DNA from 3 places in the Halomonas sp. HL-93 genome. Region 3 is predicted to be linked to each of the others. Evidence: predicted binding sites of a transcription regulator. Region 3 holds the regulator's gene; each other region holds the start of a gene.
What was found. Region 3 encodes FliA, which starts transcription of late flagellar genes. Its sites were predicted from a motif close to CTAAAGTTNNNNNNNNNNCNGCCGATA; they were not measured.
Positions count from the first base shown of each region.

Region 1: fliD (flagellar filament capping protein FliD) is a predicted target of FliA. The motif match lies at 2,365-2,391, and genes of this name have one in related genera.
Region 2: GA0071314_RS07690 (DUF4019 domain-containing protein) is a predicted target of FliA. The motif match lies at 2,457-2,483, and genes of this name have one in related genera.

Region 1 is NZ_LT593974.1:600,946-605,123, forward strand. It holds gene GA0071314_RS02675 (serine hydrolase domain-containing protein) at 1-107, opposite strand, end outside; gene GA0071314_RS02680 (hypothetical protein) at 458-763, opposite strand; gene GA0071314_RS02685 (UDP-glucose dehydrogenase family protein) at 977-2,299, shown strand; gene fliD (flagellar filament capping protein FliD) at 2,497-3,828, shown strand; gene fliD (flagellar filament capping protein FliD) at 4,003-4,178, shown strand, end outside.
Region 2 is NZ_LT593974.1:1,681,827-1,686,004, reverse strand. It holds gene GA0071314_RS07705 (NfeD family protein) at 54-1,427, opposite strand; gene GA0071314_RS07695 (hypothetical protein) at 1,780-1,980, shown strand; gene GA0071314_RS07690 (DUF4019 domain-containing protein) at 1,995-2,402, opposite strand; gene GA0071314_RS07685 (helix-turn-helix domain-containing protein) at 2,623-3,429, shown strand; gene GA0071314_RS07680 (carboxymuconolactone decarboxylase family protein) at 3,481-3,933, shown strand; gene GA0071314_RS19875 (YrhK family protein) at 3,933-4,121, shown strand.
Region 3 is NZ_LT593974.1:3,851,971-3,856,148, reverse strand. It holds gene flhF (flagellar biosynthesis protein FlhF) at 1-997, shown strand, start outside; gene GA0071314_RS17910 (hypothetical protein) at 994-1,551, shown strand; gene GA0071314_RS17905 (flagellar protein FlhE) at 1,617-2,024, shown strand; gene GA0071314_RS17900 (RNA polymerase sigma factor FliA) at 2,055-2,756, shown strand; gene GA0071314_RS17895 (motility protein A) at 2,845-3,663, shown strand; gene GA0071314_RS17890 (OmpA/MotB family protein) at 3,669-4,178, shown strand, end outside.

The DNA of each region.
Region 1 (4,178 bases), 890 kb from region 3:
GCGGCGGCGCTGGGGGCAGTGGATGAGGCTTCTTGGGCAAGTACGGGGGAGAAAAATGGCGTAGCAGCTAAAAAACTGATGCAGGCAGCGGATAACAGCGAGCGCATGACAAACCCTCAGCGAATGGGAATCCCTTTGAGCCTACCATCATCCCAGGGTTCCAGCCCCGTCATGGTAAATCGTGTAAATCAAGTAACGTCTTGAATACGCAAAGTTTGAAAAGGCCTGCTAGGCTTTAGGGGGTAAGCGATAATCGCAATACGTATTCCAACCGCGCAACACGCAAGGAGCGACGCAATGAATAGTATTATTTACATCGTAGGACTGGTAGTGGTCGTGCTGTTTATTCTTTCAATTCTCGGCCTACGCTAAAAAACACTGACTAACTTCGCGCTCATCCCGTTAATCAGGATTTTTCAAACCGTATGGGTCATCGCAAGCAGTTTTGGTACAACGACTAGGCGCAGTCCGCTGCGCCTTCCCCAAACATATCAAACATCAGCTCGCGCCCCATGGGCGTTAATACGAAGCGGCCTTGCTCATTGCGAGTGGCCGCTTGGCTGGTTTCCAATACCTGCTGGCAGGTGGCCCATCCGGGAGCGTTTTGGCTTAGCGACTGCAGTTCCTTCCGATTGAGGCCGCGCTGGGCCAGCGTAATTGTCTCCAACACATGGCCATTGTCATAAAGTAATTCGGCCACCACGGCCAAACACTGGCGTAAGCTGCGCTGAACGTGACTGGCGGTGGATATGTCGCTGGGCATTCCCTTCTCCTAATACGTTAGCTCGGCAGGGCACTGGCATCTAAAGCCTGATTGCCAATGACGATGTGTTGCAGTGCATTATAAACCAAAGTCGATATTAGACCAACGTCTAGCCTACGTTTTTCACTGGCCGCCCCGTCATCAAAACGTGGATGACGTGATAAGCTCGTCTTTATCTTCGTCACCCCGTATAGATGAGTGAGTTAACACGGCATGCATATCAGTGTTTTTGGAAGCGGTTACGTAGGATTGGTGGCAGGCGCCTGCCTGGCCGATGTAGGGCATCAAGTGACCTGTATGGACGTCAATGCCGAGCGAATCGCCCAGCTTAATGCCGGTGAGGTGCCCATCTTTGAGCCAGGGCTGAGCACCCTCGTCGCGCATAACATTGAGGCGGGGCGGCTACGCTTTACCACCAACGCAGAACAAGCCGTTCTGGAAGGCGAACTGTTGTTTATCGCCGTTGGCACTCCGCCGGATGAAGACGGAAGTGCCGACCTACGTTATGTGTTGGATGTCGCGCGTACCATTGGCCAGCACATGAACGATTACAAGCTGGTGATTGATAAATCCACCGTGCCGGTGGGCACCGCTGAGAAGGTGCAAGCGGCGATCAGCGACACCCTCGTCGCCCGCGGTGCCGATGTGCCCTTTGATGTGTGCTCTAACCCCGAGTTTATGAAAGAAGGCGCGGCGATCGAGGACTTTACCCGCGGCGCGCGGATCATCGTCGGTACCGAGAGTGAACGTGTGAAAGCCCGCATGCACGAGTGCTATGCGCCCTATAACCGCAACCACGACAAGCTGATGTTCATGAGCGTGCGCGCCGCCGAGCTCACCAAATACGCTGCCAACGCCATGCTGGCCACCAAGATCAGCTTTATGAACGAGATGGCCAATCTGGCCGAACGCCTCGATGTAGATATTGAAGACGTACGCCGGGGCATTGGCAGCGACCCGCGTATTGGCTACCACTTCATTTACCCAGGCTGCGGCTATGGCGGCTCGTGCTTTCCCAAGGATGTACAGGCACTAGAGCGCACTGCCCGCCAGCTAGGCTACACCCCGGCGTTACTTAGCGCCGTAGAAACGGTCAATTTGCAGCAAAAGCAAACGCTGTTCACCAAACTGCAAACTGTATTGGGTAACCTAAGCGGCAAAACCATCGCGGTATGGGGGCTTGCCTTTAAACCCAACACTGATGACATGCGCGAAGCGCCCAGCCGCACGCTGATGGAGGCGCTATGGCAGGCGGGCGCCAAGGTGCAAGCCTTCGACCCCGAAGCCATGGCTGAATGCCGCCGGATTTATGGCGAGCGTGACGACTTACTGCTCGCCGGCGACCGCATTCAGGCAGTGAAAGGCGCTGACGCTCTGGTGATCTGTACCGAATGGAAAGCGTTTCGCAGCGTCGACCTTGAATGGCTGGCCAACCAGTTGAATGACAGACTGGTGGTGGATGGGCGCAACCTGTTTACCCCCAGCGCTGCGGAGGCGGCGGGGCTGATGTATGTTGGGGTAGGGCGGCGCAGTTAACTTCTGCTAATAGCAAACATTCACGGTGAGGAAACACATCGTTACGAAAAAAAAGGCTATGGTAGTTAAAGTTACTTATAAATAAGCCGACGGGTTTAGGTAATACGAGAAGTAAGTGCTGCGCGAGGCTTCAAGGCGTAATAGAAGCATTGGCATGATTAGCGCAGCAAAATGCATCAGACAAGGCGCATGTTGTTATGTCTTCTATTTCTTCACTCGGTGTTGGTTCAGGCCTAGACCTGAACGGACTACTCGGCCAGCTACAAGAATCAGAGCAGGCAAAGCTTGAACCGATCCAGCAGCAAGCTGAGACGGAAGAAGCGCAAATTTCTGCCTATGGGCAATTGAAGAGCGACCTTTCGCAATTTCAAAGTGCAGCTGAAAAGCTCAATGACCCAGCTACGTTTGAAAGCCTCTCGACGGATGTTGAAGGCAGTGGTGTTAGCGCGGTTAGTAGCGATGATGCCCAGCCGGGTCAATATAACGTTCAGGTCGATCAACTTGCCTCTGCAGGCAGCTTGGTTACTGAGCGTTTAGATACTTCCGACGAAGCGGTTATTGATGGTGATCAATCGCTTTCGTTTAACTTGGCCGAAGGTGATATCGACCCTATCAGTATTGCAGACGGTAGCTCACTGGAAGACATGCGCGACGCTGTAAACACCCAAAGTGATGGCCGTCTGAATGCCTCCATCGTTAACGACGGTGATGGTTACCGTTTGGCTGTGAATTCAACCGAAACCGGTGCAGCTTCCAGTATTGAAAGCACCAACTTTTCCGATATCCTCTCAGCCGATGCGCAAACAAGCGATGCACAGGTTGTGCAGGCAGGCGAAGATGCTGCCTTTAACGTTAACGGTATTGATATCACGAGCCCTACTAACCAAGTAGAAGATGCGATCCAGGGAGTTACCCTGAACCTAACCGAAGCAGGTTCTTCAAGCACCGTAACGGTTGAGCAGGATAGCGATTCGATTCGTGAACAAGTTACTGCTTTTGTTGACGATTATAATGCTCTCAAAGGCACTATTGGCGAGCTAACCGCCTTTGATTCTGAATCTGGTGAAGCGGCTGATTTAAGTGGTGATAATGCTACCCGTGCCGTTGAGTCCTCTCTGCGTACAGCACTCAGCAGCGTGGTGGACGGTGATGGTTTCAATGTGCTGTCTGATGCGGGTATTTCGCTAGAGCTCGATGGGACGCTTGCTATCAATGAGGACGAACTAGACAGCGCGATTGCCAATCAGCCCAATGAGCTTGCCAGCTTTTTTGCCGGTGATAGCGAAAACAGCGGCTTGGCAGGCCAGGTAAGCACCGCGATTGAACAGCAAATTGGCACTAATGGTCGGCTGGAAGGCGCTATCACGTCTTCTGAAAGCCAGCTAGAGCGGCTGGGTGAGCGTTTTTCAACCACCGAGGAGCGTATCAATACAACGGTTGAGCGTTACCGTGAGGAATTCTCTGCCCTGGATAGCATGGTAGGCGACATGAACCAGACAAGCGCTTACCTGACTGAACAGCTTGGGTGATAATGGGTGCAGCTATCAGGCTGATAAATAGTTAAATATCCGCAGTAAAAAAGTCCGGCATGTAATGTCGGGCTTTTTTTTGTTCGTTCAGGAGGATTTTCCTAAAGTTATCGCGGTTGGTGCCGATTAATTAAGCCATCTACCTCAACATAAATTCACTAGGAGCTGTCCAACATGGCAACCATTACCTCACTCGGCGTTGGTTCTGGCCTTGATCTCAACGGCTTGTTGGATCAGCTCCAGTCGGCGGAGCGACAAAAGCTTACACCGATAATCGAGCGCCAAAACAATGAGCAAAGCAAGATTTCTGCCTATGGACGCCTTCAGTCCGCAATGGGCAGAGTGCAAGA
Region 2 (4,178 bases), 2.0 Mb from region 3:
GAGCACCTCATCTAGCAATTGGTCTGTGATATACAACCCGCGGCAGGCAGGCGCTACGGGGGCGACACGAAGACCGTCAAGCCCTTAAGGCGCTCCACTTTCACCTCATCGCCTTGCTTGATCGGTACATTACTCACCGCATTCCAGCGCTCACCGTGCAGGCGCACATGGCCGTGAGTCTCAAAGTCTTCCAAGGCAATGGCACTTGCGCCAATCAACTGCTCCATCCCTGTGTGTGCGGGACGTTTGCGCAGCGTTGCAAAGCGCGTCAGCGTCCACAACATCAACCCGCCGGACACCAGCGCCACGCCACCGATTAACGTTAGCGAAATGGGGAGATATTCGGCATCCATCAGCATGATCGAGCCCAGTACAAAGGCGGCAATACCGCCCGCTCCCAGCACACCAAAGCTGGGCATTAGCGCCTCGCCCACCATTAATGCCAAGCCCACCAGGACGAGAGCCAGGCCGGCATAATTGATCGGTAGCATCTGAAAGGCAAACAACGCCAGTAGCAACGAAATAACACCGATAGTGCCCGGGAATAGGCTTCCAGGACTTGAAAGCTCGAAGATCAGCCCGTAAAAGCCAATGATCAACAAGAAGTAAGCGATGGTGGGATTGGTAATCAGCGAGAGCATTTGGGTGCGCCAATCCGGGTCAAAGCGCTCAATGGCGAGGTCAGCCGTTTCAAGCGTATGGTCGCCGCGCTCCATGACCACGCTCATACCGTCAATTTGCCTCAGCAGGTCATCGATATCGCTTGCCACCACGTCGATAACGTTTTGCTCCAGCGCTTCACTGGCGGTGAGGTTTACCGCCTCGCGCACCGCCGCTTCGGCCCAATCGGCGTTGCGGTCGTGGCGCTCGGCCAGGCTGCGGATAAAGCTCACCGCATCTTCCATAACCTTGCGTTCCATGGCGCTGCCTGCGCTGCCACTCTCGCCTTCACGCTGGCCATCGGCATCTTCGTTTTCTTCATCAGCGCTGCCTGGAAAGCCAGAGCCACCCATCTGCACCGGCGTGGCAGAGCCTAAATGCGTAGAAGGCGACATCGCCGCCACGTGGCTACCGTACATCAGGTAAGTGCCCGCGCTTGCCGCCCGCGCACCGTTAGGGGAGACATACATTACCACCGGGATATCGGCATTGAGCATTTCACGGATCATATCGCGGGTCGTATCAACCAAGCCGCCAGGCGTATCTAATTCAACCACGACCACTTCGCTGCCCTGCTCGCGGGCCTGGCGCAAGCCGCGCTCAAGATAATCTTTCGTGGTGGGGCCAATGGCACCTTCAACCTTCATAACCAAGGCGTTACGCGATGACGTTTGTGCCATGGCCTGCCAGGTGAACGACAGTGCCAGCATCAGCACGCCTGCCAGCAATAGCCACAGCCAAGGGGATTTGTATGAAAGGCTTCGCATATCAGCACCCCGCGCTAGCACCTTGAAACCCTTATCGAGCCGCTTTTTCAAGCAACCATTGCGCCATCATTTCTGTTTACAAAAATGACCCTTTGTATATTTTTTGAACAACCGATATCGCCATTAGGTTCCACTTTCAACGTAGCATTTGTAGTGGGTTTCGTAATGATTAGGGCGAAGAAAGACGCGCCGGGCAGTAACCTTGATGCACGAATGAAGTTCATACCACTAGTTGCCATACCATTATTTTCCTTATAGGGAAAATAATCTCAATTGGTCGACAACTTGGCATTTTTATCCCTATCGGGAAATAAACCTTGCTCAACAGCTTTTGCCGCGCGACGGGCAAGCCATGGCGGCCATGGGCAAACTCAGCTACCCGTTTATAAAACGAGAAATTACGCGACTGTGCGACGCCATCAGCGAACTTGCTGAAAGCGTCGACCTTCAACTTGCACTTGAGCGCGCGGGTTTACCTGCCAATCGCTGGGCAAGCCTTCAGCAACAGCGGCAGCATATCGTCAGGCAGTGCAAAAAAGCACAGCGCTGGTAGCTGGCAGATTAAGACTACTCCACGTAATAGCCGCTCACCCGCCAGGTACCGTCTTCAAGATGAGGGGTAACGGTCTCAACCCGACGCTCGTTATTCTCGAAGCCGGTTTGAAAGGTAAACACGATATAGTCGCCACTCGGCGCGCCGGGCATAGACGTTTCGCGGCTGGCACGCATCCTCTGGCGAGACGACACCTTGCCAAAATCCCGGCGTACAAGCTCAATGGTGCGGGCCAGCATACCTTGAGACAGCGGCGCTTTTAATATCGGCGACGCCGCTTCCCAGGCTTGTTCGAAATTACCGTTATCGATCGCTTCTAACCAGGCAAGCGCTGCAGCTTCCGCCGCGTCGGTATTGGCTAAGGCATGCGAGCTGAGAGACAGCAGCGCCGCCGAAATGATAAAGCGCAAGATGTTGGGCATGGCAGGCTCTCATGACGTTGGGTAACGATCGTGTAAATTCGTCCTATAGAGAGTTATCGGAAATGGGCGGGGTTTCTTTAGGGAATTTGTAAGATCTGCCAATATCAGTTCGGTCTATTTACTCATGCGAACGTAGCTGCACTTCCCCAGCTTATGGCTTTAAGGTTTAATAAGGGCTATGCGATGAAGCTTTTTTCATCAACGATAGCGTGTTGAAGCCATGGCTTTATTTATCCTGCCCAGCAACGCCGCCTGTTTGAATTTGCAGCAGCGCTTACCCGACGAACGCCTTCGCCCTTGGGTGCAATGCCTTTGGTCTATGGCCGGGCAAGGCAGCGTTGTTCCACTCCAAACAGGAAAGCTCTATCCCGACGCCGGCTCCAGCCTTACAATCAAACTTGCCAGCACCCAGCCAATTATTACGTTTTGCTTTAATAAAAGCACCCTGGTTGAGACGTTTAACCCAGCGGAAACCTGTTTAAGCATTCGATTCAAAGCGGCAGGTGCCTTTGCTCTGCTGGGCTTGGAGCCACAACAGTTTTCAGATACCCATCACTCATTGGGCATTGATGATAAACCGCCCTGGTTGGATAGCCTGATGCCGCTGGTCGAGCGTCTTTACCAGGTTAATGCAGCCAAGGGCCTTGCCTTACTAGAGGCTTGGCTGCTTAGCCAGTTGGAATGCCAATCACCCAGCACTAGCCGTACTCAAAACCTGGTTGAAGAAATTGGCAGGCTACAACTGCCCCCGAAGCAGCTAATGGCCAACCTGGGATTTACTCGGCGCACGCTGGAACGCAAATTAAAGAAAGAAGTAGGCGTTTCACCCGGCCATTTAGTGGGTTATGCCCGAATGTATAATGCCCGCCAGCTGTTAGTTAACAATCCCCACCTTCCCCTCGCGGAAATAGGCCTACAGTGCGGCTACTTCGACCAAGCGCATTTTTCTCACGCCTTTCATAAATTCACCTATGAAACCCCAGCAGCTTATCGAAAGCGCAAATTGTCGCAAATTTACAAGGCGTGAAGGTTTTCCGGTTTTAAGCTGGCTTCTCAACTTATTAACCGGAGCATTCTCATGCTGCAACGCCTATCCCCTGAATCCGTTTACCGTCTGTGCCCTCGCCTACCTAAGCATCTTCATGCCTTAGGCAAAGTCGCGTCAGATTCAGCCGTTCATAAAACGATAATTCACCTGGTTAACTTACGCGTTTCACAAATCAATCACTGTTGTTACTGCCAGCATATGCACAGCCAAGAGGCCCGAGACGATGGCGAACGCCAGGCGCGCCTGGACGTATTACCCGCCTGGCGAGAAGCACCTTGCTTTAATGAAGAAGAGCGTGCCGCGCTTGCCTGGGCAGAAGCCCTCACACTCATCAGCCAGGAAATGGTCAGCGATGACGACTATCAAAACGCAATAACCGCATTTGGCGAGCAAGGTATGATGGAACTCACCAGCGTCATACTGGAAATGAACAGCTGGAACCGGATATCGGTAAGTTTTCAGTTCACGCCGGAGATAAATTGATGGTAATGACGCTGCGCCAACAGCTCCCTAACCTGCTAGGCATCTTGTCCAGCTTGTGCTTTTTCTTCGGTAGTTTCCTGTTCCTGCCAATGTTTGCGGTCTACGCAACACTCGGCGTCTGGTGCTTTATAGCGGGGTCGTTGATCATGTTTATTATTTATCTAATAAATATAAAAAACAGACAATAACTTCGCACACACAGGGTGCGGCATCCCAAGGTAGGGCGCAATACTGAAAAAACGCAT
Region 3 (4,178 bases):
GCTGGGCCAGGGCCGCCGTCTGTCGTCACTGTTTGCCCAGTTGCGCGAGCGGCTGGCGGGCTTTGACCGGCTGGAAGGCGTCTGGGACATCGCCAACTTGCCCAGCGTGTTGCAGGATCAGCGACTGGACGAGCTTCTGGAGGGGTACCCGCCGCCCCAGCGCATGCTGGGCATGACGTGGTCGCCACGCCGCAATGAACGTGGCTGTGATTGGGCAATGCCCGATATAGGGCTCGATGCAGATGGCGCCTGGATGGCGCTGCCCTGGCTACAGCACCGTCAGCCAGCCGGTTGGCAGCCGCGCATGGCAAACTTTAGTGAGCGCGATGGTGTCGCGGTCCATTTATTACCTGCCTTACCCGACAGCGAGGCATTGTCCTGGCTGGAGCGCCAATACTTGACCTGGGTCAGCTTGGCCCCGCCAGCCCTCAGGGTACACTTGCACGGCGAACGCTATGCGCTACGCCAATTGTTTGTGGAAAGCACGCTCAACCACCGCGTTAACGTGCGTTTCCGTGGCCAGCCGATGGCCCTGTGGACGGCCTATGCCGAAGTCAGCGATCAAGACGGACGGGAGTTGCTGGCGTGGTACGGCGAAGTGCGCGATCCGGAAAGTGCTAAGGTAGTCACGCGGCGTTATTGGCTTACACCTGCGCGGTTGGGCAATGAGGTGCTGAGCCTGTTGGTGACCCAACTGCAAAGCGAAGGGCTTTCAGCAATGACCCGTCGTGCCTGGCAACAGTTAAAAGATGCCGACAGTGGTGAGGTAAGCCCAGAGGTGCGATTGCTGATGGCCAGTGGTATCGCCGCCGTGGCGGGGCATCTCGACTGCGCTGACGATGAGGCCGCCAGTGCATTGCATAGTGACGTGTTGAACTTGTTGGGCAGCCGTCGGCGGCGGCGCGATACAGCGCTGCTCGATGCTCTGGTGTATGCCTTTATGGCCCGTGATGCGATCCGCCAGCTGGGTGGCGTTCACCGTGAGGGCTTGGTATGAGCGCTCATGACCAAGCCGCCGGGCTACGCAAGTGGGCCGACCTGCAGCGTCAGCAGCGGGGCGATGAAGCGCCCCCTGAGGCAACGGAATCGCCCCGGCCGATGGCCTACCGGTCGCCTGTTGTACCCAGCGCAGCGGCCATGATGCCGCCCGTCGGGCCACCTGTACCGAAAACGCCGTTAATGGTGATTGGGTTGCCCAACGCTGGGCCGGTTCAAGTACGTAAGGTTAGCGCGCGGCTAGGCCAGTGGGCTGCATTGGGACGCGCCTGGGCCAAGGACCCAGCCGACTGGGATATTCGTATTGTGATGCCGGATGCGCCCGAACTGGCACGACTTAGCCAGGATCATCGTCGCTGGGCACTATGGATACACAGCGATGCCGATGCGTTTGGGCGCATGTACCATGTATTGAAACAGCTAAGCCAGCATAACGGCCCGCAGCGTCTACTGGCGTTGCACGAGCCTAATTTGCCCAGGCAAGGTCTGTTGGAAAACCTACAGCAGGCGGCCAAGAACTATTTAGGCATCGAGCTGCTATTGTTGGCCCGCTGAGCGCGGCGAACGCCTGTAAAGCGCCTAATAAACGGGGCTAATTCGCTCATGAAAAGGAACCAAGCATGCTAGGCTATTGGCGTTATGTAATTAGCATTTTGGTACTAGCAGTGGGGACTGGCTCGTTAGCTCAGGCGGCGTCCAGCAGTTGGGTCACGCAAGTGCCGGGGCTTACGGTGGCCATGAGCGACCGCGCCAGCCGCAGTGATACGGCGCGTCCCCCAGCGGGTGTCGCCGCACCGACGGCGGTCATTGAGCGCGTCCAATGGCAATACCAGCATCCCCCCGGGGCAGCGCTTCAGTCCTGGCTATGTCATCCTGAGCGTTGTGTTCCTTTATCAGGGATGCGTGGGGAGACCCGTGCTTTATCAGGGCTAGGTGCGACAACGCCGCTGCATTTTCAGTTTGCGCTACGGCCAGGGCAGCGGCCCGTCAGCATTAAAGGGTTGCAGATGATTATAAATTATCAGTGAGTCAAGGTGGTTTAGCCGCGAGGCAAGAGGATGTATACAGCACAAGGCAGGATCGAACAAAGTGAGCTGATGACGGAGTACATGCCACTGGTAAGACGTCAGGCCTTGACGCTTCAAGTCAGGTTGCCAGCCAGCATTGAGCTGGACGACTTAATCCAGGCGGGCATGATGGGTCTATTAGAGGCCCTAGGACGCTTCGATGCCACTCAGGGCGCTACCTTTGCGACGTTTGCTAGTCAGCGCATTCGCGGCGCCATGGTGGATGAGTTGCGCACCCGCGATTGGCTGCCCCGCAGCGTCCGGCGCTCTGCCCGGGCCGTGGATGAGGCTGTCAGGCGATTGGAGCAATCGCTGGGGCGCGCCCCTGAAGAAGCAGAAATTGCGGCCTCGTTGGATATGCCGCTTGGCGATTATCAGCAACTGCTGCATGACACTAATAGTGGGCAGTTGCTGCCCTTCGAAGAGTTGGTGGCCGATGGCAGTGAGCCGTATAGTCGTGAGGCGAGTAGTTCGCCGTTCGATCATTTGCTAGATGGCCAACAGCGGGAAACGCTAGTGGCCGCCATTGAGGCATTGCCCGAGCGTGAAAAGCTGCTTATGGCGCTGTATTACCAAGAAGAATTGAATTTAAAAGAAGTAGGTGCTGTGTTGGGCGTTACTGAATCACGCGTTTCCCAACTGCATAGCCAAGCGGTGAGTCGCCTGCGCGCAAAGTTAAACGATTCGGCGTAGTCGTGACGGCAAAAACGGCGGGGAACGCGCTGCTGTTTCAACACCCCGCGCTAACGCGTCCCGTATTTAATGCTTTAAGGAGCACGACATGAATCCATCGACGCTGATAGGTATATGTGCCAGCATCCTGCTGTTGGTAAGCGTCTTGTTTTTTACTGCTGAATCGCCGGAAAGCTTCTTCAATTTACCGGGGCTCGCTATTGTGGTCACCGGTACGCTTGCCGCCACCTTTATCAGCTATCCACTTAAAGAAGTGCTCCGTGTGGTGCGTTTGGTCGGGCTTGTCTTTCGCCGCGAAAATACCTATGTGCGTGACGATATCAACGAACTGGTTTCCATGTCGCGGCTATGGTTTAAGGGCGATGTTCGCGCCGTTGAGAGAGAGCTTGAACATACCCGCAACCCGTTTTTACGTACCGGTATCCAACTGGTTATCGCCAACACCAAAGAAGACGAAATCTTCGATATGTTGCGCTGGCGTATAGCGCGGCTAAAAGCGCGCGAGCATGCGGAAGCGCAAATTTTCCGAACCATGGCCACTTATGCACCGGCGTTTGGCATGATTGGCACGCTAGTAGGCCTGGTCAATATGCTGGAAGTCATGGATTCCGGCAATCTTGACGTCATTGGCCCGCGTATGGCGGTGGCCTTGCTGACGACCTTCTATGGTATTTTGCTGGCCAATCTGGTGTTCAAGCCTGTCGCGGTAAAGTTGGAGCGGCGCACCGAAGAACGGCTGATTACCATGAATATGGTATTGGAAGGGATTTCACTGATTACCAAGCGCCGGTTGCCTTCCTTTATCGAAGAAACGCTCAATTCGTTCATCGCTAATTACCATGACGAAATCCGTGAACCTGACGTTAAGAAGCCGCGCACCCGCACAAGTGCTGCTGCCAAAGGGTAGCGGCCATGTTAGACAGGGATACGCGACAGACCTTAGAGGCGCCGCTGCTAACGGGTGGAGAGGATGATGGTTGGCTAACCAGCTACCTGGACGTGCTGACGTTATTGCTTACCCTGTTCGTATTGCTGCTGTCTTTGGCCCCGCCGGGCGGTAACGATGAGGGTGCCGCCGGCAGTGTCGCCGAGGTGTCTCCCGGCGCTATCGAAGACCTGCCCCTGGCCACCTTGGCAGCCGGTATCCAGCCGCGGCATAGTGGCGTGCAACCTCGCTTCGACGGCATTCGTATCCCCGGGGTGGACGTATCCCAAGGCCAGGAAGGCGTGACGCTGCGCATCAACGATAGGCTGTTATTCGATAGCGGGCGGGCACAGCTTACCGGTCAGGGCCGCGATCTCATTGCCAGCCTAGTGGATGTATTGAATGCCTTTGAAGGGCAGGTATCCGTCGAAGGACATACCGACAATGTGCCCATTGCGACCTCGCGCTTCCCATCCAATTGGGAGCTCTCATCAGCT